One region of the Bradyrhizobium canariense genome, then DNA from elsewhere that is predicted to be linked to it. Evidence: predicted binding sites of a transcription regulator. Region 1 holds the regulator's gene; the other holds the start of a gene.
What was found. The regulator HrcA, encoded in region 1, represses chaperone genes, less so after heat shock. The targets are predictions, from matches to a motif close to GTTAGCACTCNCNNNNNGNGAGTGCTAAC.

Region 1 (16,187 bases):
GTGGCGCGGACGCCGTTGAGGTCGCGCGTCACCGCGATATCATAGGCGGCGATCTGCTGGCCGTCGGAATCGAAGAACACGACGTTGGTCTGGCCAACCGCCGTGCCGATGATATAGGCGCGCTGCGCCGAATGGACGACCGCGTTTGCAACCTTGGGATCGGCGACCAGCATATCCTTGATGTCGCGCGGCATATCGATAACGACCGATTTGCCGATCCCGAGTGACAGGAAGCGCGACTTTTGTCCGCTGGCGGCAATCGTGACGGGGTGGGAATCGGTCGCCGCAACGGGCGTCGGAGTGAGATTAAGCGCTAACGCGGCGACAGCCGAGAACGACAGGACGCGGACCAGCAAAGCCCGAATCGTCGGCTGATTTCCCCTGCACTTCATATCCGTCGTCCTCTTGGTCACTTCTGTGTCTTGGTCACTTCTGTATGGTCGCCTGGGTGGGGACGCCGTATCGAATGACGTTGATGCTGTTGCTGCGTTTGGGAGTTTGATCGTCGGCGTTGCTCTCGACGATGTTGACATCGGCAATGCTGCGCAGCGCGAGCGACAGCGAGCCGCTCTGACGCGCGGCGCTGAGCGTTGCGGTTTGCTGGGGCGTTAATTCGAGGGTGACGGTCTTGCCGAGAACAGAGTTCTGGCCGTCTTTTTCCTTTGGCGCCTGGTCGATCGCAAGAACCCGGACGTTAGCCAGGATGATTTCCGAAACAACGATCTCGTTCGGGTCGGTGTGGTCCGGATTCTTCAGGCGCCCTGAACGAATGACGTCGACGCGGTCGTTCGGCAGGATGAAGCCGCCGGCGCCGGTTTCGGGTGAGATTTCGGTCGAAACGGCGCGCATCCCCGCAGGCAGGATTGCCGCCATGAAGCCCGATCCATTGCTCTTGACCAGTTTCTGCTCACGGATCGGCTCGCCCGCGATGAATGGCGCGCGCGCGATCGAACCGGCGATCTGGGTTGTGGCGTCGGGGCGATCGTTGCGGCGGATGAAAGTGTTGCTCGCGGTAGCCGCCGGCCAGGTCTGCCACTGCAGGTCCTCCGGCTTGAGCGATTGGCCGAGTCCAATATCGGATTTCGCAACCAGAACGTCCACGGTTTGCAGCTGGGCGGCGACCGGTTCGGCCGGGGGAGGCTTATTTCCAGGCGCACCACTCGCAAGATATGCGGCGACACCGCCGGCACCGAGAGCGATGATCAGGACGACGATGCGTGCAGTATTCATGCGTTTTACTAACTACTCTTACGCCGGAACGCCTGAACTGCATGGTCATGACAGCCTCAGCCTTTTCCCTGCCCATGACTAAGCAGCAAAAGTATAAGCGAGCTTGAGAGCGGAGGAGTTTGCGGAAAGGTATTCAGGGATTTATCGGCATGGTGAACGGAGTGTTATCGTTCGAAAACAAATCCGCGGTTTTTCCGGGAACGTGATCGTTGCCCGGTCGCGCACCGGCGGCGGATTTTGGCGGGTGCGAGCTTGGAATTCCGCGATGCGCCGCTTATCGCTCATCAGTCCAATAGTCGAATCGCTCAGGACGACGCGGGACCTGAGCGTTCGGAAATGCCGCCATCGGCATCGACGGCAATGCCGGTACGGTCGGTGGCGTGCGGGAACGCCACGACGTCGACGTCTTCAAGAATTTCGGTGCTCTGTCGCGATGCGAAATTGCGCTAGGCTTTTGCCTGCTTCGCCTCGATCGTGTCCCAGATTTTCGCTGCGATGTCGGGCCCGCCGAGCCGCGCGATCGCGCGGATGCCTGTTGGTGACGTCACATTGATTTCGGTCAAGTAGCCGTCGATGACGTCGATGCCGACAAACAGCAGGCCGCGCTCGCGCAGCGCCGGGCCGATTGTCGCGCAGATCTCGCGCTCGCGCGGCGACAGTTCAGTTGCCTGAGCCGCGCCGCCGCGAACCATGTTGGAACGCAGATCGTCAGCCGCAGGCACGCGATTGACCGCGCCGGCGAATTCGCCGTCGACCAGGATGATGCGTTTGTCACCATGTTTGACCTCGGGAAGGAAGCGCTGGATTACCCACGGCTCGCGAAACGTCACCGAGAACATGTCGAACAGCGAACCGAAATTCATGTCCTGCGGCATGACGCGAAACACCGCAGCGCCGCCATGGCCGTGCAGCGGCTTCATCACCACCGCGCCGTGCTCATCCCGGAACGCGTTGATCTCGTCGAGATCGCGGGAAATCAAAGTCGGCGGCATCAAATGCGGAAAATCCATCACGAATATCTTTTCCGGCGCGTTGCGCACGCTGGCGGGATTGTTCACGACCAGCGTTTTCGGGTGGATCCGCTCGAGAAAATGGGTCGAGGTGATGTATGCAAGATCGAACGGCGGGTCCTGCCGCAGCAGGACGACGTCGAAGGCCGCAAGCGGCTGGCGCTTCGGCTCGCCCAGCGTGAAATGATCGCCAATCTCGTCGCGTACGGTGAGCGACTGGACCGGCGCCGCCAATTCCTCCCCGCGTAGCGAGAGTTTGTCGGGCGTGTAGTAGGAAAGCCGGTGACCGCGCTTTTGGGCCTCCAGCAGCAGCGCAAAAGTTGAATCGCCGCGGATGTTGATACGCGCGATGGGGTCCATCTGGACGGCGACATTCAGGTTCATTTGCTGGTCCGCAGGTTGGTTTGGAGAAGGATTTTACGTGCTGGCGTCGAAGGCTGCTAACAGATGGCGCGGCAAGCGCCGTGGCGCAATCAGCATGGCATCAAAACGCAGGTCGAATTCGGCATGTTCGGGATGCGCCATCAGCCAGGCCTGGGCAGCATCGATGATGCGCCGCTGCTGGCGCGGTGTCACGGCATAGGCGGCGTCATCGAGGCTGGCGCGGGCCTTGACCTCGACAAAGACAAGTAAATTGCGCCGTCGCGCCACCAGATCGATCTCGCCATAGGGCGTGCGAAAGCGTTTGGCGAGAATGCGATAGCCCTTGGCCATCAGATAGGCGGCGGCACGGGCTTCAGCGGAGAGGCCGGTACGAAACGCCGCGACGCGCGCGGGCGCGGCGACCTTCGCCGGTGCGGCCCCCGTTTGGGCGCTGATATCGTCACTCTTCGCCATCTTCGCCTTCCATGGCCGCTTCCTTGGCGAGTTCAAGCGCGCGGGCATAGATTTCGCGGCGCGGCCGGCCCGAGAGTTCGACCGCATGCGCGACCGTATCCTTGACGCTGTCGTACCTGAGCCGGCTTCGCAGCAAGTCGTCCAGCTCGTCCTTGGCCATGATTTGCGCATCGGCCGGCGGCGGGCCGACCACCAGAACAAATTCTCCTCGCGTCTCCAGCGTGTCCGCAGCCCGCGCCAATTCGGCAATCGGTGCGCGCTTGACGTCTTCGTGCATCTTGGTGAGTTCGCGGCAGATCGCGGCGTCGCGCGCGCCCATGGCCTCGGCGAGATCGGCAAGCGTATCCTGCACGCGGTTTCCGGACTCGAACATGACCAGTGTCGCGTCGATCTTTGCGAGTTCGGCCAACCGCGTCCGGCGCGCGGTCTCCTTGGCCGGCAGAAATCCCTCGAAGAAGAACCGGTCGGTCGGCAGCGCCGCCACCGCGAGTGCCGCCAGCACCGAGGAAGGCCCGGGCAACGCGATCACGGCATGGCCGGCCGCGCAGACCTCGCGCACCAGCTTGAAGCCGGGATCGGAAATCAGGGGCGTGCCGGCGTCCGAAACCAGTGCGATGGAGGCGCCTTGCGCCAGCCGCTCCAGGATTTTCGGCCGCGCGGTCGCCGCATTGTGCTCGTGATAGGGTTTTAGCTGCGCCGATATCGCGTAGCGCTCGGTCAGCCGGCGGGTGATGCGGGTATCCTCGCAGGCGATGACGTCGACGCCGGCCAGTGTTTCCAGCGCGCGCAGGGTGATGTCGCCGAGATTGCCGATCGGGGTCGCCACCAGATGCAGGCCGGGCGCCGCTTTTGGGGCGTTCAGGACCTGGCCGCCAATGGAAAAGGTGCGGGCGGTGAAACCCGCTACGCCTTCCGAGGTATCTGTCGAGGCAGCTTTTGCGCGCATGGGATCAATCTAGATGGAACGAAGCGTTGACGCCACGATTCGGCCGATGGAAATGCGACCGATTGTCCCCAGTCTGACAACAAAGGAACCGGGGTCTTGCAATCGACGTGCGCGTTCGATGGGTATAATCCTTTTGTTTCAGTTAACTATTCGCCGGGAATATGCCTGAATCCGCGTCTCCTGATCATTGGGAGGTGGCGTCTGGCCGATTTCGGTCGGTCAAGAGAAGAGATGTGATGGTGGGCCCGTTCAATCGCAAATCCCAGCCTGCCGGAGCAACCCGGCGGACCGCGGTTGGCTTGATCCTTGGCGCCCCCTTGCTTGGGGCCTGCGCCGGCGGCCAGTTTTCCAACGCGTTCAGTTCACAGCCTGGCCCTGCTCCTGGCCCTGCCGGTCCACCGCAGCAGCCGCTCGCGGTCGGCAACGGGCAGGTCAAGGTCGGGTTGCTCCTGCCGCTGTCGGCGGCCGGCAATGCCGGCGTCGCGGCGCAGTCGATGAAGAATGCCGCCGAGATGGCGCTGGCGGAATTCCAGAATCCCAACATCCAGCTCCTGATCAAGGATGACGCCGGCAGCCCGCAAGGCGCGCAGCAGGGAACGCAGCAGGCGCTCGACGAAGGCGCAGAGATCATCCTAGGCCCGCTATTCGCAGTGTCGGTGCCGGCGACCGCGCAACTGGCCCGCGGACGTGGCATCCCGGTGATCGCGTTCTCGACTGATTCGAGCGTGGCCGGCCGCGGCGTCTATCTCCTGAGCTTCCTGCCGGAGTCCGACGTCAACCGGATCATCGAATATTCGACCAGCATCGGCAAACGCTCGTTCGCGGCGCTGCTGCCCGATAATGCCTATGGCAATGTGGTCGAAGCCGCTTTCAAGCAGGCCGTGCCACGGCGCGGTGGGCGCATTGCGGCATTTGAAAAGTATGGCGCTGATCGTGCGACGGCCGCGCGCAATGTGGCGCAGACGTTGAACACAGCGGACGCACTCTTTATCGCCGATGACGGTGATTCGGTGGTTTCGGTGGCCGATGCGCTGACCGCGGCGGGCGCGAATTTGCGGAACGTCCAGCTGCTCGGCACCGGTCTGTGGGACAATCCGCGCGTGTTCGCGAGCGCTGCCTTGCAGGGCGGCCTCTATGCCGCGCCGGATCCTGCCGGCTTCCGAAGCTTTTCCGGCCGCTACCGCGCCAAATACGGCTCGGATCCGGTCCGAACCGCGACGCTCGCCTATGACGCGGTGGCGCTTGTCGCAGCATTGGCGCGAACGCAGGGCACGCAGCGTTTTTCATCTGACGTGCTGACCAACCCGTCCGGTTTTGCGGGTATTGACGGCCTGTTTCGATTTCGCGCCGACGGCACCAATGAACGCGGCCTCGCGGTCATGCGCGTCGGATCGGGCGGCGGCGTGGCGGTCGCGGGCTCGCCGAAGAGCTTTGGGGCGTAGCTCTCTTACGCGGCCAGATCGGCCACCACCGCATCCAGCACCGGAAATCCGGCTTGCGTCACCCGCAGCCGCCCGTCGGCATCGACGGTGATGGCGCCCTCCTCGCTGAGGATGGCGATCCGATGCGGATCGAGCGTACGGCCCGATAACGCGGCGTAACGTTTGGGATCGATGCCCTCGGTAAGACGCAAACCCATCAGCAGGAATTCGTCGGCGCGCTCTTCGCTGTTCAGCGAATCGTCGGTGACAACGCCATGTCCCATCGACTCGACCCGCATCAGCCAGGTCTCCGGCCGCTTTTCGGTTGCGATGGCATGTCTGACGCCGCCGATATCGAGGCGGCCATGCGCGCCGGGACCGATCCCGGCATATTCCGCGCCGCGCCAGTAGACCAGATTGTGCTGGCACTCGGCGCCTGCGCGCGCGTGGTTGGAAATCTCGTAGGCCGGTAATCCCTGCGCGGCGCAAACCTCTTGCGTGATGTCGTACAGCGCCCGCGCGACGGTTTCATCCGGCGTCTTCAGTTTGCCGGCGGCATGCAGGCCAAAGAACGGTGTGCCTTCTTCGATCGTGAGCTGATAGAGCGACAGATGCTCGGCCGCTTCCGAAATCGCCAGCTTCAATTCATCGGCCCACATCTGCGGGGTCTGATCGGGGCGGGCGTAAATCAGATCGAACGAGTAGCGATCGAAGGCAGTGCGTGCGATCGCGACCGCATCCAGCGCCTCGCGTGCGGTGTGCAGGCGTCCCAGTGCCTTCAGCGACGCGTCGTCCAGCGCCTGGACGCCAAGCGAAACCCGGTTGACGCCCGCCGTGCGATAGCCGCGAAACCGCGTCGCCTCGACGCTTGTCGGGTTGGCTTCCAGCGTGACTTCGGCACCATCGGCCACGCGCCAATGCTTTCCGATCGCATCCAGGATCGCGCCGACGGTCTGCGGCTGCATCAGTGACGGCGTGCCGCCGCCCAGAAAAATCGATGACACCTCACGGCCGGGCGTTCGCGCCGCGGTGGTCTCGATCTCGCGTGCAAAGGCGCGCGCAAACCGTTCTTCGTCGATCGGCGCATGCCGGACATGGCTGTTGAAATCGCAATAAGGGCATTTCGACAGGCAAAACGGCCAATGCACATAAACGCCGAAGGCTTCTCGTTCAGCGCGGCTCAAGGCAGATCTCCGCGAGCTTGACGAATGCGCGGGCGCGATGCGACAGCCCGAGCCCAAGCGGCGGCAGGCCATGCTTCTCGATGCTGGTCATTTCGCCGAAGGTTCGCGTGTGTCCATCGGGCATGAAGGCCGGATCGTAACCAAAGCCGGCGCTGCCGCGCGGCGGCCACACCAGCGTGCCGTCGGCACGCGCCTCGACCTCCTCGATATGATGGTCGGGCCAGGCCACGCATAATGCAGAAACGAAATGCGCTCTTCGCTTCTCGGGCGTCATGGCGCCGCGCTCCTGCAGCAAGCGCTCGATCCGCGTCATCGCGCCGGTGAAATCCTTGCCGGGGTCTGCCCAGCGCGCCGAAAAGATTCCGGGCGCGCCGTCGAGCGCATCGACCACCAGTCCGGAATCGTCAGCGAATGCCGGAAGCCCAGCAGCCTGCGCGGCGGCGACCGCCTTGATTCTGGCATTGGCGTGAAACGTATCGCCGGTCTCGTCAGGTTCGCCAAGACCAAGTTCGCCCGCCGAAACCGCCTCGATGCCATACGGCGCCAGCAGTTCGCGCATCTCGGCGAGCTTGCCGGGATTGTGGGTTGCGATCACGAGCTTGCCTGTGATTCGGCGGTGCATGTGCTTTTATTCTACGCCAGCCCGTGCCTGATCCCGAATCACGCCACGGCCATTTTCTGCAGATCCACCAGCCGCGCCACGCCTTTGCGCGCCAGCGCCATCAGGGCCAGGAACTCATCCTGCGAGAACGGGGTCTTTTCCGCGGTACCCTGCACCTCGATGATGCGGCCGTCGCCGGTCATTACGAAATTGGCGTCGGTCTCGGCTTCGGAATCCTCGGCATAGTCGAGGTCGAGCACCGGCGTGCCGTTATAGATGCCGCAGGAGATCGCCGCGACGTTGTCGCGCAGCACGTTGGCCTTCACCATGTTGCGGGTCTTCATCCAGCCGATGCAGTCGGCAAGGGCCACCCAGGCGCCGGTGATCGAGGCGGTGCGGGTTCCACCGTCGGCCTGTAACACGTCGCAGTCCACGGTAATCTGGCGCTCGCCCAACGCCTCGAGATCGACGGTTGCTCGTAAGGAGCGCCCAATCAGGCGCTGGATCTCAACGGTACGGCCATTCTGCTTGCCGGCGGAAGCTTCGCGGCGGGTGCGCTCCAGCGTCGCCCGCGGCAGCATGCCATATTCGGCCGTGACCCAGCCGCGGCCCTGGCCCTTGAGCCAGGGCGGCAACCGTTCTTCCAGCGTTGCCGTCACCAGCACATGGGTATCGCCGAATTTCACCATGCAGGAACCCTCGGCATATTTGACGACCCCGCGCTCCAGTGAGACGGGACGCAGTTCATCGGGCGCTCGGCGGCTTGGCCGCATGGGAATCCTCCGGAAATTCAATAAAAATGGCTGGCGGTGCTTGTAGGAGGGGGCGCGGGGTGCGGCAAGGCCCTTGGTCGTCCTTTTCAGGTCAATGGCGCTTGTCACCGGCCCGCCGGATCGACAGATTAGGGTGAAGCTGTGAGGGAGTAGGTAGTGGCCCACCACGATCCGATTGGCCTGATCGCGCCGCATACCGGGCTGGCCCAGCTCAACGAGCGCTCGCGGGACATATTTCGTCAAATCGTCGAGAGTTACCTCGCTACCGGCGAGCCCGTCGGTTCGCGCAATATTTCACGCCTGATCGCGGTGCCGCTCTCGCCGGCCTCGGTACGCAACGTGATGTCGGACCTCGAGCAGCTCGGCCTCGTCTACGCGCCGCATACGTCAGCCGGCCGGCTGCCGACCGAACTGGGCTTGCGGTTCTTCGTCGACGCCCTGATGCAGCTCGGCGATCTCACCGAAGCGGAGCGGCAGTCGATCCAGACCCAGCTCGCGTCCGTCGGCAGGGCGCAATCGGTCGAAGCAGCCCTTGGCGAGGCGCTGACCCGGCTGTCAGGCCTGACCCGTGCGGCGGCGGTGGTGCTCACGGCCAAATCCAATTCACGGCTGAAGCACATCGAGTTCGTGCGGCTGGAACCGGAAAAGGCGCTGGTGGTGCTGGTCGGCGAGGACGGCCAGGTCGAAAACCGCGTGCTGACGCTGCCGCCCGGCGTTCCCCCGTCCGCACTCATCGAAGCGACCAATTTTCTCAACGCGCGGATCAGGGGGCGCACGCTGGCGGAAGCGCGCCTCGAACTTGAAACCGCACTGGCGCAAGACCGCACCGAACTCGATCAGCTGACACAGAAGGTAATCGCCGCGGGGCTCGCCAATTGGTCCGGCGGCGAGAACGAAGACCGGCAGCTGATCGTGCGCGGTCACGCCAATCTGCTGGAGGATCTGCACGCGCTTGAAGATCTGGAGCGCGTGAAATCGCTGTTCGACGATCTCGAGACCAAGCGTGGGGTGGTCGATCTGTTGGGCCGCGCGGAAAGCGCCGAAGGCGTGCGGATTTTCATCGGATCGGAAAACAAGCTGTTTTCGCTGTCCGGTTCCTCCACCATCATCGCGCCTTACAGCGATGGCGCGGGTCATATCGTCGGCGTGCTCGGTGTGATCGGGCCGACACGACTGAACTATGCCCGCGTGATCCCGACGGTGGATTATGCCGCACGCATCGTCAGTCGGATGCTGGGCGGGTGATCCGGCCCGAAATGGGACTTTTGTTTTGACGCGTTCTCTTAACGCGAACCGGCGCCCACTTCGTTCGAAAACGCGATGGAGCGCTTGATTTTCCGCGCCTAAAGCATGATATGCGGGCCAGCAAATCCCCCGTTGACCTGAACACAAAGCGATTTTTTCGAAAAGGCAATCCATGACCGATCCGAACCGGCCAAACGAAGATCAGGCGAATGCGCCGCAGAGCGGCGAGCCCGTGGTCTCCAAGCCCTACATCATGCCGGACGATCCCGAGGAAGGGTCGGTAGAGGCGCTGACGAAGGAAGTGGCTGACACGCGCGACAAGATGCTGCGCACGCTGGCGGAGATGGAAAACCTGCGCAAGCGTACCAGCCGTGAAGTGGCCGATGCGCGAATCTATGGCATCACCGGCTTTGCCCGCGACATCCTCGACATCGCCGACAATCTGCAGCGTGCGCTGGATGCCGTCCCGGCCGAGGCCAAGGCCGCCGCCGATCCCGGCCTAAAGGCGCTGATCGAAGGCGTCGAATTGACCGAGCGATCGCTGCTCAACACGCTGGAGAAAAACGGCGTCAAGAAATTCGATCCGTCGGGCGAGAAATTCGATCCGAATTTTCAGCAGGCGATGTACGAAGTGCCCGATCCGTCGGTCCCCGCCGGAACGGTGGTGCAGGTCGTGCAGGCCGGCTACATGATCGGCGAGCGTGTGCTGCGGCCGGCTCTCGTCGCGGTCTCGAAGGGCGGCGCGAAAGCAGCGCCCGTGGCAAATTAGAATCTAGACCGCAATATCCCCGGACTGGATGCGCTTGACGCCGGCTTTGGTCATGTCGGCCCAAGCCTTGGCGAGCGAGCCCTGGGTGTCGATGCCGCGGCAGGCGTCTTCGACCACATAGGTCTCGAAGCCGGCTTTGCGCGCATCGAGCGCGCTCCAGGCCACGCAAAAATCGGTGGCCAGTCCTGCCACGAACAAGCGCTTCACCTGTCGCGCCGTGAGATAGGCGGCAAGCCCGGTCGCGGTCTTGCCGTCGGCCTCGGTGAAGGCCGAATAGCTGTCGACGTCCTTGTGGAATCCCTTGCGAACGATGAGTTCGGCCTGCGGGATCGAGAGATCCTTGGAAAGCGCTGCGCCCTCGGTTCCCTGCACGCAGTGATCGGGCCACAGCACCTGTTTGCCATAGGGCAGATCGATGGTCTCGAACGGCTTTTTGCCCGGGTGGGCGGAGGCGAACGAGATGTGTCCCGCGGTGTGCCAGTCCTGGGTCATCACCACATTGGCAAAACCCTTGGCGATGCGGTTGATGATCGGCACGACCTGATCGCCGTCCTTTACGGCGAGGCTGCCGCCGGGCAGGAAACAGTTCTGGACATCGATGACCAGAAGCGTCGATGCGTCATCAGGCTTGATCAATGCGGCTGCCTTTGGCTTGCTTGAAACAAAGGTCGCGAGAGCTATCGTGCCGAAACCTGTCAGAATCCGCCTTCGATCCAACATGGCGCTTCTCCCTCACCTGGAGATCGCATCAGCAAATCAGGTCGCGGAGCGCGCGTAAAGCGGATTGCGTTCGCGCGACGGATCGAAATCTCGGGCGGTCGATGGACCGGGAATCAGCCGCGCTGCTGAAGTCCGTCACGCACGGCACGGAAACGCGGGAACGCCTTTTCCCACTGGTCGCGTGGGGAGCTTCCAACGATGCGCAGCACGGTCGGGCCGCCAAACCTCAGCCACTGCACCACGGTGACCTTGGTATTGTCCTTGCCGCTGGTCGCATCGATCCGCGTTTCATAACCGGGCGAACCGTCGATCCGGATCGGCTCGGACATCGTGATCCGCGCTTCACGCACGCCGGGAAACGAGGTCAGGGCCTGTTGGGCAAACCGGTCACGATCGTCGGGTGTGGCCGGCGACTGTCCGAGGACGCCGATCACCATGAAGGGGGCTGCCTCAAATCCGGTTGATTCATCGCCATCGGCCAGAACAAGGGCGGCGCCGACCGCGAGCGTGCGGACATTTTTGAAATCGGCGAGGGCAGTGACCTTGAACGGCATCTGCGCCAGCTGCTCGTCGACCGGAACTTCCTTGCGGATAACCGCCGTGGCAAACATCTTCCGTATCGCGTCGTCGCTGTAGATTTTGATCGCGTTCTCGGGAACCTGCACCGCGATATAGCCGGAGAACGTACCGCCCGGCATGATCATCGAATAGCGTCGCACGCCGACAGCGCCATCCTTGGCGTCTTCGGCGGTGTAATAGGCGGTGCCGGCCGCGGTCTCGATACTCTGGGGCCGGATGCCGGCAAGGTTTGACGTATCGGCCTTAAAGGCATTCATGACTTCGGTGTAGGCGTTGGCCGGAAGCTCGGCCACCAGCACCTTGACGCTCTGGTCTTCGGTCTCGAACCCGAGGAAGGTTTTTGCGGGCGCCAGGCCGACCAGCGGCGTCAGTCCCACCCGGATGCCCGGTGGAAAGACCGCGTCGGCGGCAAAGGCCGGGCACAAGGTGGCAACAACGAGGGCAACTACGGACAAAAACCGAATGTGCGTCATGAAAAGTCTACTGGGTTTGCATTGAGGCCGTTCAATGGTCGGCGGGTCGCGGCGGGGTCACGGGTAGCCCCCGATTCAGTCGCCTGCTTTTACCCGGTTTGGCGCTCCGGCAACAGGCCGCGCCGGGGAGCTCTTAACCTATCGTCTGCCGGCTCCCTCTGCGAGGGGGAGGCCCCAATAGGGGGTATTCGCTGGCCGGTCAGGCCCGGCATGCCCTGGACGGCTCGGCCTGCTCGACACTATCTTTCAAGGGGCGGGGTTTTCGCGGGCGAAGGTTGCGTCCAGTCCTTGCAGGCCATGCCCCCCCTCCTATATGAGGCTCACCGTCGCAATATCGCGAGTATTTGAACGTCTGGGGGTTCGGTTCGGTGCGCCGTCAGGGCCCAGCCAACCTGCCGCAAAAAGAAGGATATGAGGACCATGGGAAAGGTCATTGGGATCGATCTCGGCACCACGAATTCGTGCGTCGCCGTAATGGATGGCAAAACAGCAAAAGTCATCGAGAACGCAGAGGGTATGCGGACGACCCCGTCGATCGTCGCTTTCAGCGATGATGGCGAGCGCCTCGTCGGCCAGCCTGCCAAGCGTCAGGCGGTAACCAATCCCGAACGCACCTTCTTCGCCGTCAAGCGTCTCGTCGGCCGCCGCTACGATGACCCGATGGTCGAGAAGGACAAGAAGCTTGTCCCCTACAAGATCGTCAAGGCGTCCAACGGCGATGCCTGGGTCGAGGCCGACGGCAAGAGCTATTCGCCCTCGCAGGTCTCCGCTTTCATTCTGCAGAAGATGAAAGAGACCGCGGAAGCCCATCTCGGCCAGAAGGTCGATCAGGCCGTCATCACCGTTCCCGCCTATTTCAACGACGCGCAACGTCAGGCTACCAAGGATGCCGGCAAGATCGCCGGCCTTGAAGTGCTGCGCATCATCAACGAGCCGACCGCCGCCGCGCTGGCCTACGGTCTCGACAAGTCGAAAGCCGGCACCATCGCGGTGTACGATCTCGGCGGCGGCACCTTCGACGTCTCGGTCCTGGAGATCGGCGATGGCGTGTTCGAGGTGAAGTCGACCAACGGCGATACGTTCCTCGGCGGTGAAGACTTCGACATGCGGCTCGTCAGCTATCTGGCCGATGAGTTCCAGAAGGAGCAGGGCATCAACCTGCGCAACGACAAGCTTGCCTTGCAGCGCCTGAAAGAGGCCGCCGAAAAGGCCAAGATCGAATTGTCGTCGACCACGCAGACCGAAATCAATCTGCCGTTCATTACGGCCGATCAGACCGGGCCGAAGCATCTGACGATGAAGCTGACGCGCGCCAAGTTCGAGGCGCTGGTTCAGGATCTCGTCGAAAAGACCATCGAGCCCTGCCGCAAGGCGCTGAAGGATGCCGGCCTCACTGCCGGCGAAATCGGCGAAGTGGTGCTGGTTGGCGGCATGACCCGCATGCCGAAGATCCAGGAAGTGGTGAAGCAGTTCTTCGGCAAGGAGCCGCACAAGGGCGTCAACCCCGACGAAGTCGTCGCGATTGGCGCTGCGATCCAGGCCGGCGTGCTGCAAGGCGACGTCAAGGACGTGCTGCTGCTCGACGTGACGCCGCTGTCGCTCGGCATCGAAACGCTGGGTGGCGTATTCACGCGCATCATCGACCGCAACACCACGATCCCGACCAAGAAGAGTCAGGTGTTCTCGACCGCTGAGGATAACCAGAACGCCGTCACCATCCGCGTCTTCCAGGGCGAGCGCGAAATGGCGGCCGACAACAAGGTTCTCGGTCAGTTCGACCTGATGGGTATTCCTCCGTCGCCGCGCGGCATGCCGCAAATCGAGGTAACCTTCGACATCGACGCCAATGGCATCGTCAACGTCTCGGCCAAAGACAAGGCGACCGGCAAGGAGCAGCAGATCCGGATCCAGGCATCCGGCGGTCTGTCCGAAGCCGACATCCAGAAGATGGTCAAGGACGCCGAGGCCAATGCGGCAGACGACAAGAAGCGCCGCGAGGCGGTCGATGCCAAGAACCACGCCGACGCTCTGGTGCATTCGACCGAGAAGGCGCTGGCCGAACACGGCTCGAAGGTCGAGGACAGCGAGCGCCGCGCCATCGAAGACGCGGTCAGCGACCTGAAGGAAGCGCTGAAGGGCGACGACGCCGAGACGATCAAGGCCAAGACCAGCACGCTGGCGCAGGCCTCGATGAAACTCGGCGAGGCGATGTACAAGCAGCAGGCCGAGAGCGATGCGGCCAAGGATGCTGCAAAGGATGACGTCGTTGACGCGGAGTTTACCGAGGTCGACGACGATAAGAACAACAAGAAGTCTGCTTAATTCAGGCGATGAACATGACCCTCATGCCAAAGAGCGCGCAGCGCGTCTCAATGGGTGGGGGTCATTTTTCGTTAAGCCGAAGGCTGCATCTTTCAATACGCATTCCCTCGGAATGACGACGAACTTCGGGCGGATTTGACGGATGTCCACCAAGCGCTGCTATTACGAAACTCTCGAGGTTGAACGGACCGCGGACGACTCCAAGCTCAAGGCAGCGTTCCGCAAGCTGGCGATGAAATGGCATCCGGACAAGAATCCGGGCGATGCCACCAGCGAGGTGCGTTTCAAGGAAATCAACGAAGCCTATGAAGTTCTGAAGGACGGCGACAAGCGCGCCGCCTATGACCGGTTCGGTCATGCAGCGTTCGAGCAGGGTGCCGGCGGCGGACCTGGATTCGGCGCGGGCTTTGCCTCGTCGTTTTCGGATATTTTCGAAGACCTGTTCGGCATGGCCGGGCAGCGTGGCGGCCGTGGCGGTGGCCGCGAGCGCGGCGCCGATCTGCGCTACAACATGGAAATCACGCTCGAGGAAGCCTTCCTCGGCAAGACCGCCCAGATCGAGATTCCGGTTTCGGTCACCTGCGAATCCTGCTCGGGCACTGGCGCGAAGGCTGGCACCAAGCCGAAGACCTGTTCGATGTGCGGCGGCGCCGGCCGTGTGCGGCAGGCACAGGGATTTTTTACGCTGGAGCGGACCTGTCCCGGGTGCCAGGGGCGCGGGCAGATGATCGAGGATCCGTGCCCTTCCTGCTCGGGCTCGGGCCGGGTGACACGCGAGCGCACCTTGTCGGTCAATATTCCGCAAGGTGTGGAAGACGGCACGCGCATCCGGCTCGCCGGTGAGGGCGAAGCCGGCGTCCGCGGCGGACCTTCGGGCGATCTCTATATTTTTCTCTCGCTGGCCTCGCATCAATTCTTCCAGCGCGACGGCGCCGATCTGCATTGTCGCGTGCCGATCTCGATGGTGACGGCGGCGCTCGGCGGTGAATTCGAGGTGCCGACCATCGACAAGGGCAAGACCAAGGTGAAAGTCCCATCGGGAACCCAATCGGGCCGACGCTTTCGCATTGCATCAAAGGGCATGCCGGTGCTGCGTTCGCGACAGACCGGAGACATGTATGTCCAGGTGATGGTCGAAACCCCGCAGAATCTGACGAAGAAGCAGCAGGAATTGCTCGCCGAGTTCGAAAAATTATCGTCCGGTGCAACCCAACCCGAGGCGGCGGGTTTCTTCACTAAGGTCAAGGACTTCTTCGGTACCCGCGCTAATCCATAGCGCAGTCCGCAAAAGTGGGTCCGGTTTGACGGCCGACCGCGCAAAAAAATAATTTGCGCATGGTTTTGTCGCCACACCGCAAACATTTTAGCAGAGCACGTGCGAGGACTGTCTGGCTTGACCGTTTCGACGGCTACCTATACCTCTTTGTGACTATATTCTGACACTGCCGCTTAATCGCGGTCCCGCCTGGTAGTGACATGCCTTTGCACTCGTCCGTGCGCGCGTTGAAGAAGCCCCTCCGTCTTGACGACGAGGTGCGCTTTCTTCGTTCATGGATCGAAAAGCCCCTGCACATGGGCGCAGTCATGCCTTCGGGACGGGTGTTGGCCCGTACCATGGCGCAGTATGTCGATATCGAATCCTCAGGACCCGTCGTCGAACTCGGGCCCGGCACCGGTGCGATCACCAACGCGCTGATCGAGCACGGTATCGATCAGAAGCGCCTTGTGCTGGTCGAATATAATCCGGGCTTCTGCGCGCTGCTGCGCGATCGCTACCCGCAGGCCAAGGTCGTGCAGGGCGATGCTTACACACTGCGTGACTCGCTCTGGAACGTGCTCAACGCCCCCGCATCAGCCGTGGTATCGGGCCTGCCGCTCGTCACCAAGCCGATGCTGACGCGCCTGAAGCTGATCCGCGATGCCTTCCTGGCGCTAGCGCCGGGGGCGCCGTTCGTGCAGTTCACCTATTCGGTGGCACCGCCAATTCCAAAATCGTTGCCGGGCGTTTCCACAGAAGCCTCTGAGCGTATCTGGATGAACCTTCCGCCCGCGCGGGTCTGGGTGTATCGCAAGGGCT
Region 2 (16,187 bases), 1.6 Mb from region 1:
TGGTCGACACCACCGCCTGGCGCCGTCCCACCAGCACGCGCAGCCCGACATCGTCGCCTTCCGAGCGCTCGGATTCCTCGACGCGCCCGTCGCGCACCTCGACACCCTGGGCGACCCCACGCACCGCTACCGCGTCAGCGGCATCGGCGCCTGCACGCCTCGCCGCCTCGACCAGGCGCTGTGCCAGCGTACTCAGCGCAGACTGATCGAACAGGCCGGAAGCATCGGCAGCGGAGGAAAGCGGCGACGCAGATGATGGTGAAGAGATCACGAATGAAATCCCAGGAATTGAAAGAGGATTGAAGATGGACCGAAGAGGGCTCGATGCAAACCGGCTGACCCATGAGATGTGCCCGATTCACACGGACTTCAAGCATTTTCGCAAGCCAAAACATAAGATTTTCGATTGCTCGGCAAGGTCTCGTCAATCATGCGTGCCAAGGTCTTGTCAATCATGCGGGCGAGTGACTTCCGATTAACCAGCCTTTTTAAGCCGAAACGGACATGGCTGTGGCAAGCTCTCATCCATCGACCGGGAACATAATTCCGGCGGGGAGACAAAGCCGTGAGGCGTCAAACAGCAACAAGCGGGATCAATCCCGCCGGGTCGAGCCGCGCCTTGCGGCTCGACCCTCTCTCTTTACCCGTCAGCTTCGACGTGCACGACACGCGCGCCGACGGCGGCGTACGGCAAATCGAACTTCACCGCGAACGCGTCGTGTTGCGCCGTGCCCTTCACGGCATGCGGATGGCGGTCAACGTCCGCGTCAGCGATTTTCTCGGCGTTGCACTGCGCGGCATCGACGACGCGCAGATGCTGGTTCTGGCTCACCGCGATCCTTCATTGACCATTCCGCTTTGCGTCAGCTCCGACCGCGACGAGATCACGCTCGCATGGCAGATGTGGAGCGACATCTTCGCGCTTCCACAATTGCCCGAAGACAAGGCAAGGGAGCCAGCCGCGAGGCGCCGTCGCCACAATGCGATCCGGGCGCGGCGTCCGAAGTTTCTGGTACGGCGGCGCCGCGGCGACTTGCTCAATCCAGCGAATCTTCATCAGGGCGAACGCGAGATCATCGCGAGGGATTAGCCACTCGTCTCCGGTTATTGCCGCAAGGTGGGCACCGCTGCGCTGGCCCGCCCTACATGCCTGCTCGCATCACCGCATCGACCAGCAGTGCCGCAAACAACAATAACCCGGCATCGCGGTTGGATTTGAAGACGCGCAGGCACAACACGGGATCGCTGATCTGGAGGCGCCAGATTTGCCAGACGAGATGCACCGCAAACGCGGCGAGCCCGATCCATGCCGGCCAATGTGCGCCGGCTAACGACAGCGCGATGCCGATCAAGACCACGGCCAGTCCATAAAACACCACCAGCGCCGGGCGCGTGCGCGCGCCGAACAGACGTGCGGTCGATTTGATTCCGATCAGCGCGTCATCCTCGGCGTCCTGGTGCGCATAGATGGTGTCGTAGCCGATCACCCACGCAATCGAACCAGCGTAAAGCCAAAGTGCGGCCGCGTCGATCCGTCCAAGCGTCACCGCAAATCCCATCAGCGCGCCCCATGAGAACGCCAACCCGAGCACGATCTGCGGCCACCAGGTAATCCGCTTCATGAACGGGTAGATCGCAACGATGACGAGCGAGGCGATACCTGTCGCCACCGCAAAGCGGTTGAATTGCAAAAGCACCACAAGGCCGATCAACGCCTGCACGACCAGAAAGGCTGCCGCCTGCGCCACGCTCACCTGCCCGGCCGGTATCGGCCGCGATCGCGTCCGCTCGACCAAGGCATCGAGGTTGCGATCGGTGATGTCGTTCCAGGTGCAGCCGGCGCCACGCATGACAAAGGAGCCGACGAAGAACAGCGCGACGACAACAGGCAATTGGCTGATGGAATGGGCGACGCCGGCGGCCAACGCCGCCGACCACCAGCACGGCATCAGCAACAGCCAGGATCCGATCGGTCGGTCGAAGCGGGCGAGCCGCAGATAAGGCCGCAACCAGGATGGCGCGCGGGTATCGACCCAATTGCCGGTCGAGTCAGCAACGCGGGCGGCTGCGCCGCTCATCTGACGCTAGCACCGCATTTCGATTTGAAGTTCCTGATATGAACATGCCGCAACCGGCGCAGGGACCTCGAGCCGGCGATACCCATCATCGCGTCAGCACGTTGCCGCTCAGCGTATCGAAGGTGCTGCCGCCTTTTTTCTTGCCCGTGGCCTCTGGCAGCGCCGCGGCCGAACCCAGCACATCGCTCAAGCTCGGGCCGACCGGTCCCCTTTGCTGCGCCTGCTGTGCGGCATCGCAGACCTTCTTCAGCATCATCTCAGTGTTCTTGTGGCCGCCCTTCAGCTGTTCGGAGATCTGCGCTGGAATTCCGCATTTCGATGCGTTGGCCTCGACATATTTGATCATCTTGACTTCGGCCTCGCCGAAATTTCTGATCAGCGTGCAGGCTTCCACGGGAGACGCGTGCCGGTCGCTGGCAGCCTTGATCAGCTTGCCGCGTTTCTCGGCGTCTTCACGCAGCGGAAGGAATTGCTTCATGCAATTGTCCTGCCCACCGCCTTGCGAGGGCGGAGCCGGCGGCCGCTCCAATCCCGCGCCGGTGAGCGGGGCAGCCCCGTTGACCGGAAACGAACTCATCGAGGGGGAGGCGCCAACGGAGGCGGTCGGGGCCGCGCCGTTCACTGGCGGAAATGCCGGATCGCTCCTCCGGACAGATTGACCCGGCACCGGCGGAAAGGCCGGATCGTTCGCCAGTGGAGCAGCCTGATTCGGCAGCGGCGCCGGAAAGGCGCTCTGCGCAAAAACCTGACCGGCGTGAGCGGTAAAGACGGCCAAGGTAAGCGGCACTATCATGCGGCGGATGGTCAAAGCGGTTCCTCCGGCAAGGTCCAATAATCCCCTTTCGTCTTCCGGCGGAAGAGCGATTTCCGATGGGGAATTTACGATTGCTGGCGGTCCATAACAAGGCTGCGGAATTTGGCAACAGCGCGGCGTAGGGCCGCGCGTGCCAATCAATAATTGCCCCTGATTCTCATCCTTTCGGGTAAAACGCAACGCCGTTTGGAAGATGACCCATGCCTCAATTCGATTTTCGCGCGCCCCGTCTGTTCATCGATACTCCCCTCGAATCGGGCCAAATGGTCGAGCTTGAGCGGAATCAGAGCAATTATCTCGGCAATGTGCTGCGGCTCGCCGCTGGTGAAACAATTCTGGTGTTCAATGGGCGCGACGGCGAATGGCAGGCGTCGATCGCGGGGCGCAAGCGGCCTGACAGCCTCAATATCGTCGCCCGGACCCGGCCCCAGGATCGCCTGCCGGACCTCGCTTACGTCTTTGCGCCCTTAAAGCATGCCCGGCTCGACTACATGGTGCAGAAAGCTGTCGAGATGGGCGCCTCGTCGCTGCAGCCGGTTCTGACCCGCTTCACCCAGGTTTCAAGGGTTAACGGCGAGCGGATGCGCGCCAATGTGATCGAGGCTGCCGAACAATGCGGTATTCTCAGCATATCGACTGTCATGGAACCCGTTACGCTCGATGGCTATTTGGGCCAGCGCGCGGCCGCGCGGCTGCTGGTGTTCTGCGACGAGGCCGCAGACGTCGCAGATCCATTACAAGCGCTCCGCGATGGACAGACAGGCCCGGGCGGGATCGACGTTCTGATCGGCCCCGAGGGCGGGTTTTCCGAGGATGAACGCGCTATTTTGCTGCGGCAGCCGCGCATCCTGCGGCTGTCACTGGGACCGCGGGTGCTGCGGGCCGATACCGCCGGGGTTGCCGCACTTGCCCTGGTGCAGGCTGCGCTTGGCGACTGGGCCGGATCCAGCCCCTGAATAAGGTCGGTTGCCCCTATTTGGCGCATCATTAAGGCATCCGGCCGATCCCTGTCGAAACCCCGCCCGGGCCATGCTAAGGGCAGCGCCAGATAAGCCCTGAACCCCGTTTTGGGATAATTGGACGTTAAAATGACCTCGACCACCGCCGGATCCGCCGCATGGGCGGACGCGCTGCTGCTGTCGTTTGCGCAGGCCGGCTACGTGCGCGCCGAGCCGGCGATGCTGCAGCCGGCCGAGCCGTTCCTCGACCTCTCGGGCGAGGACATTCGCAAAAGCCTGTACCTGACCACCGATGCCGGCGGCGAAGAGCTGTGCTTGCGGCCCGATCTCACCATTCCGGTGGCGCGGGATTATCTCGTCTCCAGCCGGGCCGGCCAGCCGGCAGGCTTCAGCTATCTCGGACCGGTGTTTCGCTATCGCGACGGCCGGCCGAGCGAATTCTTGCAGGCCGGCATCGAATCATTCGGACGGCAGGACCGCGCCGCAGCCGACGCCGAGATGCTTGCACTGGCCCTGGAGGCGACGGCCGCGTTCGGATTGACCGAAGTGGAAATTCGCACCGGCGATGTCGCGCTGTTCATTGCGCTGATCGATGCGCTGGATCTCTATCCGGTCTGGCGGCGGCGGCTGATCAAGGATTTCAACCGCAAGATCAGTCTCGAGCAGGATCTCGAGCGGCTCACGCACGCGACCCGCTCCAGCCGCAACGAGTATGAAGGCGTGCTTGCCGCGCTCGCAGGTTCCGACCGCAAGGCGGCGCTGGCGCTGGTGACCGACCTGATGTCGATCGCCGGCACCACGAATGTCGGCGGACGCACCGTTGCCGAGATCGCCGACCGCTTCCTCGAACAGTCGACCTTGAAGGGCGGCGCGCTGCCGCGCGACGCACTCAATCTGATCAAGCGCTTCCTGGCTATCTCGGGCGACCCCGACGAGGCGATTGCGCAGTTGCGTGCACTGGCCGCTGACACCAAACTCGACATCGCAGCCGCGATCGATCAGTTCGAAAGCCGCGTCGGCTTCATGGCCGCACGCGGCATCGATACCAGCATGACGCGCTTTTCCACGTCATTCGGTCGTGGCCTCGATTATTACACCGGCTTCGAGTTCGAACTGCACAGCAAGGGCGATGGGGTCGAGCCGCTGGCAGCGGGCGGGCGTTACGATGGGCTCATGACGCAACTCGGCTCCGCCACTGCGATCCCCGCGGTCGGATTCTCGATCTGGGTCGAAACCTTGACCAAACTGGGTAAACCGATCGCAAGCGGGAGCAGATCATGACGGCGCCATTCGTTCTGGCGGTACCGTCCAAGGGCCGCCTGCAGGAAAATGCCGAAGCGTTTTTCGCACGCGCCGGACTTGGGCTGGCGAAACCGCGCGGCGCCCGCGACTATCGCGGCACCATCAACGGGGTCGACAATGTCGAGATCGCTTATCTGTCGGCGAGCGAGATCGCCTCGCAGCTCGCGCGCGGCATGGTGCATCTCGGCGTCACCGGAGAAGATCTGGTGCGCGAAAGCATCGCGGATGCCGACCGGCGCGTTCTGTTGATCGACAGCCTCGGCTTTGGCAGCGCCAATGTGGTGGTCGCGGTGCCGCAAGCCTGGATCGACGTCCGCACCATGGCCGATCTCGACGACGTCACCACGGGATTCCGCGAGCAGCATAACCGGCGGATGCGGGTTGCGACCAAATATATCAACCTCACCCGGCGATTCTTCGCATCCCACGGTGTCGTCGATTACCGCATCGTCGAAAGTGCCGGTGCGACGGAGGGAGCGCCGGCGGTCGGAACGGCCGAGATGATCGTCGACATTACGACGACGGGGGCGACGCTTGCCGCCAATGGCCTCAAGGTGCTCGACGACGGCGTGATCCTGCGCAGCCACGCCAACCTCGTCGCCTCGCGGGAGGCCGACTGGTCGAACGAGGCGCGCGAGACCGCGCGCGTCATCCTCGATCACATCGCCGCACGTGCGCGCGCCAGCAAATACCGGGAAGTCCGCACCCGCTTTGCGGCGTGCAATGCCGCGCTGCTGACTGAAGCGCATAACCGCTTCGGCGTGGTCTCGCCATTCGGCGGCCCGACATCGTCGGGAATGCTGACGCTGCACTGCCCGCCGGCACAGCTCTATGCGCTCGGCAGCTTTCTGCGCGCGCACGGCGCCGACACGGTTTCGGTGGCGTCGCTGGATTATGTGCTCGACCGCGACAATCCCCTGTTCGCCAAGCTTGAGGCATTCTTGCGGCAGTAAGGCGCAAGCCTTGGGCGCATCCCTGTGGCGACAAGCCGCGGCGATTGCCATATGCTGTTTTTCGATGGTTGAGACCTGATCGATGATGCTTGGTACGGATGTTTCTGGTCTGTCCACCACTGCGGCCAATGCTGCGGTGCAAGGACTATCGATCGTCGTGCCCTTGTATAACGAGGCGACGGGTTTAGCCGCTCTGCACGCGCGGCTGGGCGAGCTGGCAAAAAAGCTAAAAGAGAAATACGGCCTCGTTTGCGAGGTTGTTTATGTCGATGACGGCAGCGCCGACGCCACGCTCGGCATCGCACGTGGACTCAGCGCCGACGCGCTCGATGTTCAGGTGGTGTCGCTGTCCCGTAATTTCGGCAAGGAAGCAGCCCTGATGGCCGGGCTGGATCATGCCAAGCGCGGCGCCGTTCTGTTCATGGACGGCGACGGCCAGCATCCGCCGGATCTGGTCGAGAAGCTCGTCGGTCACTGGATCGATGACGGCTATGACGTGGTCTATACCGCGAAAGCGCATCGCGACAATGAATCGTTTCTCCGGCGCCTCGCCGTGCACGGCTTCTACTCGCTGATCAATTGGGGCGCGCGGCAGAAAATCCCGGAGGATGCCGGCGACTTTCGTCTGTTGTCGCCGCGTGCCGCAGCCGCGTTGCGGCAGCTTCCCGAGCGCAACCGTTTCTTCAAGGGCCTCGCTAGCTGGATCGGTTTTCGCCAGATCCGCGTCGATTACGAACCCGCGGCCCGCGCCCATGGCGTCACCACGTTCAGCGCCGGCCGGCTGCTCGGGCTTTCGATCGAAGGCCTGACATCTTTCTCGGTCGCGCCGCTGCGTCTGGCCAGCCTGCTCGGTGCAGTGCTCGCGACGGTGGCCTTCCTGTTCGGACTATCCATTCTCTGGGAAACCTGGACGACCGGAAAGTCCGTCCCCGGTTATCCCTCGCTGGTGATCGGGCTGATGACGATCGGCGGCGTGCAGCTCATCATGATCGGTATTGTCGGCGAATATATCGGCAAGATTCTTTCGGAGCTGAAGGCGCGCCCGATCTACTTCGTGGCCGAGCACGTTGAGAAACGGGCCGAGGCGGAGAAAAGTATCAACGCCGACGAAAGGTCCGCGGCCGAATGAACGACGCCGCGACGCCGCGACGTATCTGGCTGTGCGCCGACGATTACGGCATAAGTCCCGGCGTCAACCGCGCCATTCGCGACCTGATCGAACGCGGCCGCCTCAATGCGACATCGGTCATGGTGATCGGCCCGGCGATCGGCCGCGACGAAGTCAATTCGCTGCAGACCGCGGCCGCAAGCCATCCGCGCTGCGCCATCGGCTTGCATGCGACATTGACGGCGCCGTTTCGGCCCCTGACCATGCACTTCAAGCCGATCGACGGCGGTCTGTTCCTGCCCTTCCCAAAACTGCTGCGCGCGGGCCTGCTGCGGCGGCTCGATCCCGAAATCATCTATGCCGAGTTGAGGGTGCAACTCGCCACTTTCAAGGAATTGTTCGGCCGTGCGCCTGACTTCGTCGACGGTCACCAGCATGCGCAGCTATTTCCCCAGGTGCGTGATGCTTTTTTGACGGCGGTGAGAGAAGCCGCGCCTGGCGCCTGGGTGCGCCAATGTGGACGTCCTCAGCCACTGACGCGGCGGCTTGGCACGCCGAAGGCGATGGTGCTCGATATTCTCAGCGCACAATTCCGAAAGCGCGCCTCGCGCGCCGGCATCGCGTTCAATCCCGGATTTGCCGGCGCCTACGATTTCGCGCGGCAGTCCGATTTCGGCACGCTGATGGGCGAATTTCTCGATGGGCTGCCTGAAGGCGGCCTCATCATGTGTCATCCCGGATTCGTCGACGACACGCTTGTCAGCCTTGACCCCCTGACCGGCCAGCGCGAACGCGAATATGCGTTCCTCGCCGGAGCGCATTTTCCGCCTTTGCTGGCGGCGAATAAAGTTACATTGGCCTGATATCGCTCAGGAAACCTGGCCGTTTTGTCGCATACAGAAATTTAATCCGGCCCAGCACTATTTGCGACGCAAAACTCCCCTACATCTTGCGCGCGTCCTACAACGAGGGAGAACGCCATGACACCGCAAGAACGCCAATTGATCGACGATCTTTTCGACCGGCTTTCGAAGTTGGAGGGCACGCCACGCGATCCGAATGCCACGGCCGCCATTGCGCAGGGCCTGCGTATCGCGCCCAATGCCGTCTACGCGCTGGTGCAGACGGTGCTGGTTCAGGACGAAGCGCTCAAGCGCGCCAACAGTCGCATTCAGGAACTGGAAGCCGGCGGCGCGCCGGAACAGAATCAATCCGGCGGCTTTCTCGATTCGATGCGCGATGCGATTTTCGGCCAGAACCAGTCACACGGTTCGGTGCCGAACGTACCGCCACCCGGCGCGGCCAACCGCCCGGTCTGGAACAGTGGCCAGGTGCTGCCGCAGGCGCAGTCGCCGGGGCATTACGATCAGGGCCCGTACAATAATCAGAGCCAGTATGGGCAACCTTATGGGTCTCCCCAAGGTCCGGCCGGCGGCCCGATCGGCGGAGGTGGCGGTTCGTTTCTCGGAACGGCAGCGGCTGCGGCCGCCGGCGTGGTCGGCGGATCGCTGCTGCTCAACAGCATCCGCTCGATGATGGGCGGCAGCCACCAGAGCTTCGGCGATACCGCCGTACTCGGAGACAGAGCCACAAGCCAAAATCCCTGGAGCGATCAATCCGGCAGCAACCTCGCGCGCGACGCCGGCATCAACGACGTGGCCTCATCGCAAGATCGCAACGATGACAGCTCGCGCACCGGATTGTTCGATTCGGCGTCAAACGATCAAGACGATGACGATCGCGACGACATGGATCTTGATTCGGATAATTTCGGCAACGACGGCGACAACGACTACGCCTGATGAATTCCGTCGGCCTAAAATAAAAACGGCCGCTCGAATGGAGCGGCCGTTTGTTTTTCCAGCCCAGAAAAAATCAGATCACCACGACCTTCGCGCCGACATTGACGCGGTCATAGAGGTCGATCACGTCTTGATTGCGCATCCGGATGCAGCCGGATGAGACGTTGGTGCCGATCGTCCAGGGCTCGTTGGAGCCGTGGATGCGGTAGAGCGTCGAGCCCAGATACATCGCGCGCGCGCCGAGCGGATTGTCGGGGCCGCCTGCCATGTGCCGCGGCAGGTCGGGACGACGCTGCAGCATCTCCGACGGCGGCGTCCAATCCGGCCATTCCTTCTTCGCAGAAACCGCCTTCACGCCCGACCAGGTAAATCCAGGTTTGCCGACACCGATGCCGTAGCGCAACGCCTTGCCGTTGCCCTCGACCAGAAACAGAAACTTGTTGGGCGTATCGACGATGATGGTGCCGGCTTTTTCCTTGCCGTCATAATCGACCATCTGCTTCTCAAATTTCGGATCGAAGGGGCGCTGCCTGGGATCGTTGACGGCGTCCTGCTGAGGCTCGGCCTGCTGCGGATCCATTTGCGGCAACAGGGCACGGCGCGGTTCGTAGGAGGGCTGCTGCTGATACATTGGTGGCTGCTGCTGGTACTCAGGCTGCTGCGGATAGCGCCCGCCCTGCTGCTGTCCGTCGCCGAACAGGAATTCGATGAAGCCGCCACCCATATTGGAGCGTTCGTTATAAGCGGTTCGCATTGGCGCGGCGGACTGCGCGTTTTGATTGGCGTAGATCACCGTGGGGTCCGGAAGCGTCGCGTCGAGCGCGGCGGCCTGGTGAATTCCGGTGGCTAAAAAAGATGCGCCGGCAAGCAGCGCAAGGGGCATTTTTCTGAACATCGACGTACTCTGTACTATTTCGCCGTGGGAGCGCCCGAAGTGGCGCCGTTGCACGCGGTCAATAGAAATCAAAACCGCATCGGTTTGGTAAACAGAAACGCCATTTCGATTCACCACGTCGTCAGGTGCGCGTGCTTTTGCCCGGTAGCGTTTATTTTCGATGAATGCAGGTGGTGCATGGTTAATCGTTGGTGTGCGACGGCCGGCAGAGAGACTTCAGAACAGGTTCCGGCGTGAACCCGGCGTTAAATCGCATCTGCTTAAAAGGTGGCGAGTGCAGTTCAGGGAAGTTCTCATGCCGATTCATCGTAGACGTTTTCGTGTCGAACAAGCCGTTGTTAGCGATATGCCGATGCCCTCAGTTGCCGACGAAGATGTCGGCCCGATGCATCGCGAGATCATGAGCGAACTGCGCGCGATCCGCAGCCACATGGCTTCCCCCGGCCGCAGCGCCGCAGCGGAAGCCGGCAAGCAGGTTTCGGCGGAGGCCGCCGATGCCCATGCAATGCTCGAAACCTATCGGGCCCAGATCGAACAGTGCGAGAAACTCAAGGTGGAACTCGACCTTATTTACGATGCCATCAGCCGGACCAAGCGGGAAATCGCAGTGCTGCATGGCGCGAGCTTCAACGGCGAGGAGATGGCCCGGGTCAACGGTGAACTCGGCGCCGTGGTGGGCGGCACCGAAGAAGCCACACAGCAAATCCTCGAAGCAGCCGAATCGATCGACCAGGCAGCGACTGCGCTGACCAGCGTGAACTCGATTGATCAGCAAAAGCTGCTTGCCGAAGAAATCCAGGAGCGCGTCGTCTCGATTTTCGAGGCCTGCAACTTCCAGGATCTGACCGGTCAGCGCATCAAGAAGGTGATGACCACGATGAAATTCATCGAAAACCACATCACCGTCATGATGGATATCTGGGGCGGCGTCGATGCGATCAAGGCTCACGCGCCGCCGATCGTCGATACCCGCGAAGGCGACGAAAAGCTGCTCAACGGTCCGAAGCTGGACGACGACATCGGCCACGCCTCGCAGGACGATATCGACGCGCTGTTTGACTGAAAATGAGGTTGCCCGTCGCCGGATAAACCTCCGGCGACTTCATCCTTGATCCGAGCGCCGGCCATTCGCCGGCGCTTTTTATTTTGCTGGAGATATCGACCGCACGGATGTCATGCAGCCGCCTTCGCATCGTCTCTGGGCTGTAAAGGATCGAGACTGCGACCGGTCAGGCCTTGGGCCCGCAGCGGACGTAGACCATGTTGCCGTAGCGGGTCGCGGCATCCTTGTCGATGAAGCGGGTGACCATGACGCGCCCGTCGAAGGAAACGATCTCGCGGTCTTGCTCGCCACCGGCCGGCCCGGCCGGTCCGATGTAATTCTTGCCGCCTGGGCTGCCCTTGAGGTCAAGCTCCTGCGGCGTCGCCTGATCGGCCAGATGCATGACCACGCCACCATGGGCGCCGGCACCAATCACGTAGGGCTGCTTGCACTGTCCCCGGGCTGCGGCTTCGGTGCGCACGCGGTCTTTCGGGTCCTGGAATGAGGCGAGACCCCAGCGGCCGACAAGCTCGTCCGAGCGGATGCTGGCCGGCATTTCCGGCGCTACGCCGGGTTCGGGCGCCGCCGTGGGCGACGATGACGTCAGGCTCATGCTGCCGCACGCGCCGAGAAACATCGTTAGCGCCGAGACGATCCCCAGATTGGCAACCGTTCGTACGCTACGTGACCTGACCATGGCATCCCCCGGGCTAAATTCTTGGCCGCTTCCGTCCAGCAGCCAATCGCAAAACTGCTTTCGGAGCAATGACGTCCAGCAAACTACGCTGGCGCTCCGATTTGGTTTCCTTCGCAGCATCCTATACCAGCCTAACCAAGGACTTAAGCCTCTGCTTGACAGGATCGGCGCCACGCCATATTCCCCCGGGCGCACGATTAGCACTCCGAGAGCCCGATTGCTAAGGGATGCGAACTGTCCGGCGCCATCGGGGCGTCGAATACGTCTCGTATCTTGAGCCGCTTTCGATGGCAAACCAGATCTCAGAACCGAGCCTCCAGAGGAACCGTCATGGCTAAAACCAAATTTCGTCCCCTGCATGACCGTGTTGTGGTCAAGCGTATCGACGCCGAAGAAAAAACCAAGGGCGGAATCATTATTCCGGACAGCGCCAAGGAAAAGCCTTCGCAGGGCGAAATCACGGCGGTCGGCCCCGGCGGCCGCGACGAAGCGGGCAAACTGATTCCGATCGATCTCAAGGTGGGCGATCGCGTATTGTTCGGCAAATGGTCCGGCACCGAGGTCAAGCTCGATGGCGAGGAACTCCTGATCATGAAGGAGTCGGACATCATGGGCGTACTGGCCTAATCACAACGTCACCCTCACCCTGAGGAGGCAGCGAAGCTGCCGCCTCGAAGGGTCGATCATTCATAAAGGCTCATCCTTCGGGACGCGGGCAATAGCCCGCTCCTCCAGCGATAGCGGCGAAGCCGCTATGCAGGATAGTCTCATTTCCAGGAGCATTTGAAATGGCAGCCAAGGACGTTAAATTTGCTGGAGACGCGCGCGATCGCATGCTGCGCGGCGTCGACATTCTCGCCAACGCCGTCAAGGTGACGCTCGGTCCCAAAGGCCGCAATGTCGTCATCGAGAAGAGCTTCGGCGCTCCCCGCATCACCAAGGACGGCGTTACCGTCGCCAAGGAGATCGAACTCGAGGACAAGTTCGAGAACATGGGCGCGCAGATGCTGCGCGAAGTCGCCTCCAAGACCAATGACACCGCGGGTGATGGCACCACTACCGCCACCGTGCTGGCGCAGGCGATCGTGCGCGAAGGCGCCAAATCGGTTGCCGCCGGCATGAACCCGATGGACCTCAAGCGCGGCATCGATATTGCCGTGGCCGCCGTCATCAAGGACATCGGGAAGCGCGCCAAGCCGGTTGCCTCGTCGTCCGAGATCGCGCAGGTCGGCACCATCTCGGCGAATGGCGACGCCGCGATCGGCAAGATGATCGCGCAGGCGATGCAGAAAGTCGGCAACGAGGGCGTCATCACGGTTGAAGAGAACAAGTCGCTCGAAACCGAAGTCGATATCGTCGAAGGCATGAAGTTCGACCGCGGCTATCTGTCGCCCTACTTCGTCACCAATGCCGAGAAGATGACGGCCGAACTCGAGGACGTCTACGTCCTGCTGCATGAGAAGAAGCTGTCGGGCCTGCAATCCATGCTGCCGGTGCTGGAGGCCGTGGTGCAATCGGGCCGCCCGCTGCTGATCATCGCCGAAGACGTCGAAGGCGAGGCCCTGGCGACGCTGGTCGTCAACCGCCTGCGCGGCGGGCTGAAGGTCGCCGCCGTCAAGGCGCCCGGCTTTGGCGATCGCCGCAAGGCGATGCTGGAGGACATCGCGATCCTGACCGGCGGTCAGCTGATCTCCGATGAACTCGGCATGAAGCTCGAAAGCGTGACGATCAACATGCTCGGCCGCGCCCGAAAGGTCGTGATCGACAAGGAAAACACCACGATCGTCAACGGCGCCGGCAAGAAAAAGGACATCGAGTCCCGCGTCACGCAGATCAAGGCGCAGATCGAGGAGACCACCTCGGACTACGACCGCGAGAAGCTGCAGGAGCGTCTTGCCAAGCTCGCCGGCGGCGTCGCCGTCATTCGCGTCGGCGGCGCAACCGAGATCGAGGTGAAAGAGAAGAAGGATCGCGTCGAGGACGCCCTCAATGCGACCCGCGCGGCGGTGCAGGAAGGCATCGTGCCCGGCGGTGGCGTTGCGCTATTGCGCGCCAAGAAGGCGGTCGGCCGCATCGCCAACGACAACCCCGACGTCCAGGCCGGTATCAATATCGTGCTGAAGGCGCTCGAAGCTCCGGTCCGCCAGATCTCCGAGAACGCAGGTGTCGAAGGCTCGATTGTCGTCGGCAAGATCCTCGAGGAAAAGTCCGAGACCTTCGGCTTCGACGCGCAGACCGAAGATTATGTCGACATGGTCGCCAAGGGCATCATCGACCCGGCCAAAGTGGTGCGCACCGCGCTGCAGGACGCGGCCTCCGTGGCAGGCCTGTTGGTGACGACCGAGGCCATGGTCGCCGAATTGCCCAAGGAACCGGCGCCCGCGATGCCCGGCGGTGGCGGCGGCATGGGTGGAATGGGCGGCATGGGATTCTAAAAGCCTGCAACCACCAATCGATCAGAAGGCCGCCTCCGGGCGGCCTTCTTTTTTGGCGAATGGTAAAGGAGGTTTGCACCCCGGGGTTTCGGCCGGTATCGAGAGAGTTCCGGCTCCCGATTCTGCTCTTTGAGGAATTTAATATGCGCGCGCTTCTGCTCTGCCTGGTCGGGCTGATGACAGCCTCCTCGGATCTCGCCTTCGCCGACATGAAGCTTTCGACCAAGCCTGCCGCGGGCGCCAACGAGGTCAGATATTTCACCTCGATCGACGGCCTGATGGACGGCAATGCCGACGTCATCCTCAAGGAAACCCGCCAAGGCAAGACCGTCACCTCGGCGACGCTCGATCTCTGCTATCCCGTCGAGAAAGGCTCCGATCGCAAGGACCGCTTTGTCGCCAACCTCGCGGTCAACGGCCAGACCCTGACCGGCGCCACCCAAAGCCTCGGTGACAAATTGCCCGTGACCGTGAACCTCACGCGCCGGCCGACCGGCGATACCTTCGAATTCAAGGGCAAGATCAGCATCGGCCAGGCCGTGACCGAGGTGACCTCTTCGGACAATTCCGATCTGAGCGAGCGGGAATTCCAAGACAACCAGTCCACCGATGACGGCATCACCGCGGCGCCAAAGGATTTTACCGAGGTTTCTCCTGAATCCGTCGCGGTCAGGGTGAAGCTGGACGCGGCGGCGGATTTCCTCAGGGGATTGAAGGGACAGGACCTCGAGGTTTCCTTGAGCGGCCTTGCCGTCACATGCGACGCACTGCGCGCCGGCGAGCAGACCATCAATATTACCGTCGATCCGGATCGTGCGGCGGCACTGATTGCCAAGGCCAAGTCAGCACCCGGGGTGGTTTCCGCCGGCTGGACCACCGGAATCGTGGAAATGGACCGCACCATTCGTTTCGTGGCTACCGACTGGCGCGACGGCGAGAAGCTCAACAAGGACAAGCTCGCCACCGCGATCGCCAACGTGCTGACGAAGACGCTTGCGGCGAAATCGTCATCCTCGGCATGGGACGCCAGCACCGGAAAGCTTAAATTAACCTTCAAGCGCCCGAGCCAGATATACCCGGCTCTCGACCTGACCGACACGATCGAAGTCAATGCCCTGGTGGCGTCGGACAAGCCCGGCGCATCCGACCGGCTGATGTTGTGGATCAGCACGCCGATCATCTCGACCACCGATGAAGGCGCCGGGCCAAAGCTCAATCTGGCCGACGATTCCAGCAGTGACGAGGAAGGCGATCCAAAGGACGACAACGGCTCCGTCGACGCGCTGGCAAAGGAATTCAGAGCCCAGCGCTGGGACTCGGACAAATCGGCCTGGAAATAGCCGTTTCGGGCGATGCCGGGTAACGTCCGGTGCACGCTTTCCATGCAATCGTGCATTTGACATGCCGCCCCCGAGCGGCAATGAACCATCCATATGGTCAAGAATTTCAGGGTTTTGGGCTGAATGGCGCGCTATGACGTAGTGGTGATCGGCGCCGGCCTTGGAGGCCTGACAGCCGGCGCGATCCTGGCGCGTGCGGGACGCAAAGTCCTTATCATCGAGCGCAGCAATTCGGTCGGCGGCGCGGCGTCGAGCTACAAATCCGGCGATCTGTTCGTCGAGGGTTCCCTGCACGAGACCAGCGATCCGCACGATCCCCGCGATCCGAAACACGATGCGCTGACGCGCGCGGGCGTTATCGACGCGGTCAAATGGATTCCGTCCGGCGTGTTTTATGAAGTGCGCGGCGGCCCGCTCGATCGGCCGTTCGTGATGCCGGACAATTTCGACGAAGCACGGCGCGCGCTGACCGAGCGTTTCCCGGAGGCCCGGTCAGGAATCGAGCAGTTGCTCGGCGAGATGGAACGCATCGCCTCCGCTGTGGGCACGCTGTCGAAAAGCGCCGGCGCGTCGAGGAATCCGCGCGAAAATGTCGGCGCGCTGTTGAAACTGGCGCCTGCGATCGGGGACTGGCGCTTGTCGTTGTCCGAGAAGCTCGATCGGGTTTTCGGCGACAATGAAGCCGTCAAATGCGCGCTTGCCGCCAACCTCTCCTACTTTCACGACGACCCGGGGACGTTGTGGTGGATCTTCTTTGCGATG

Region 2: BLV09_RS18055 (co-chaperone GroES) is a predicted target of HrcA. The motif match lies at 11,847-11,875, and genes of this name have one in related genera.

What each region holds. Positions count from the first base shown of each region.
Region 1 is NZ_LT629750.1:5,346,870-5,363,056, forward strand. Features, by position in the region: gene BLV09_RS25405 (type II and III secretion system protein family protein) at 1-392, opposite strand, end outside; gene cpaB (Flp pilus assembly protein CpaB) at 427-1,230, opposite strand; gene gshB (glutathione synthase) at 1,677-2,624, opposite strand; gene BLV09_RS25420 (YraN family protein) at 2,658-3,077, opposite strand; gene rsmI (16S rRNA (cytidine(1402)-2'-O)-methyltransferase) at 3,064-4,023, opposite strand; gene BLV09_RS25430 (penicillin-binding protein activator) at 4,260-5,465, shown strand; gene hemW (radical SAM family heme chaperone HemW) at 5,471-6,628, opposite strand; gene rdgB (RdgB/HAM1 family non-canonical purine NTP pyrophosphatase) at 6,615-7,250, opposite strand; gene rph (ribonuclease PH) at 7,289-8,002, opposite strand; gene hrcA (heat-inducible transcriptional repressor HrcA) at 8,159-9,247, shown strand; gene grpE (nucleotide exchange factor GrpE) at 9,420-10,016, shown strand; gene pncA (bifunctional nicotinamidase/pyrazinamidase) at 10,020-10,736, opposite strand; gene BLV09_RS25465 (hypothetical protein) at 10,850-11,788, opposite strand; gene dnaK (molecular chaperone DnaK) at 12,209-14,110, shown strand; gene dnaJ (molecular chaperone DnaJ) at 14,253-15,386, shown strand; gene BLV09_RS25480 (class I SAM-dependent methyltransferase) at 15,587-16,187, shown strand, end outside.
Region 2 is NZ_LT629750.1:3,750,602-3,766,788, forward strand. Features, by position in the region: gene BLV09_RS17990 (TldD/PmbA family protein) at 1-271, opposite strand, end outside; gene BLV09_RS17995 (DUF6101 family protein) at 566-1,090, shown strand; gene ubiA (4-hydroxybenzoate octaprenyltransferase) at 1,143-2,078, opposite strand; gene BLV09_RS18005 (hypothetical protein) at 2,164-2,871, opposite strand; gene BLV09_RS18010 (16S rRNA (uracil(1498)-N(3))-methyltransferase) at 3,093-3,848, shown strand; gene BLV09_RS18015 (ATP phosphoribosyltransferase regulatory subunit) at 3,981-5,132, shown strand; gene hisG (ATP phosphoribosyltransferase) at 5,129-6,106, shown strand; gene BLV09_RS18025 (glycosyltransferase family 2 protein) at 6,189-7,235, shown strand; gene BLV09_RS18030 (ChbG/HpnK family deacetylase) at 7,232-8,077, shown strand; gene BLV09_RS18035 (DUF2076 domain-containing protein) at 8,195-9,016, shown strand; gene BLV09_RS18040 (L,D-transpeptidase) at 9,090-9,911, opposite strand; gene BLV09_RS18045 (protein phosphatase CheZ) at 10,207-10,974, shown strand; gene BLV09_RS18050 (hypothetical protein) at 11,141-11,650, opposite strand; gene BLV09_RS18055 (co-chaperone GroES) at 11,981-12,277, shown strand; gene groL (chaperonin GroEL) at 12,439-14,085, shown strand; gene BLV09_RS18065 (hypothetical protein) at 14,229-15,425, shown strand; gene BLV09_RS18070 (phytoene desaturase family protein) at 15,549-16,187, shown strand, end outside.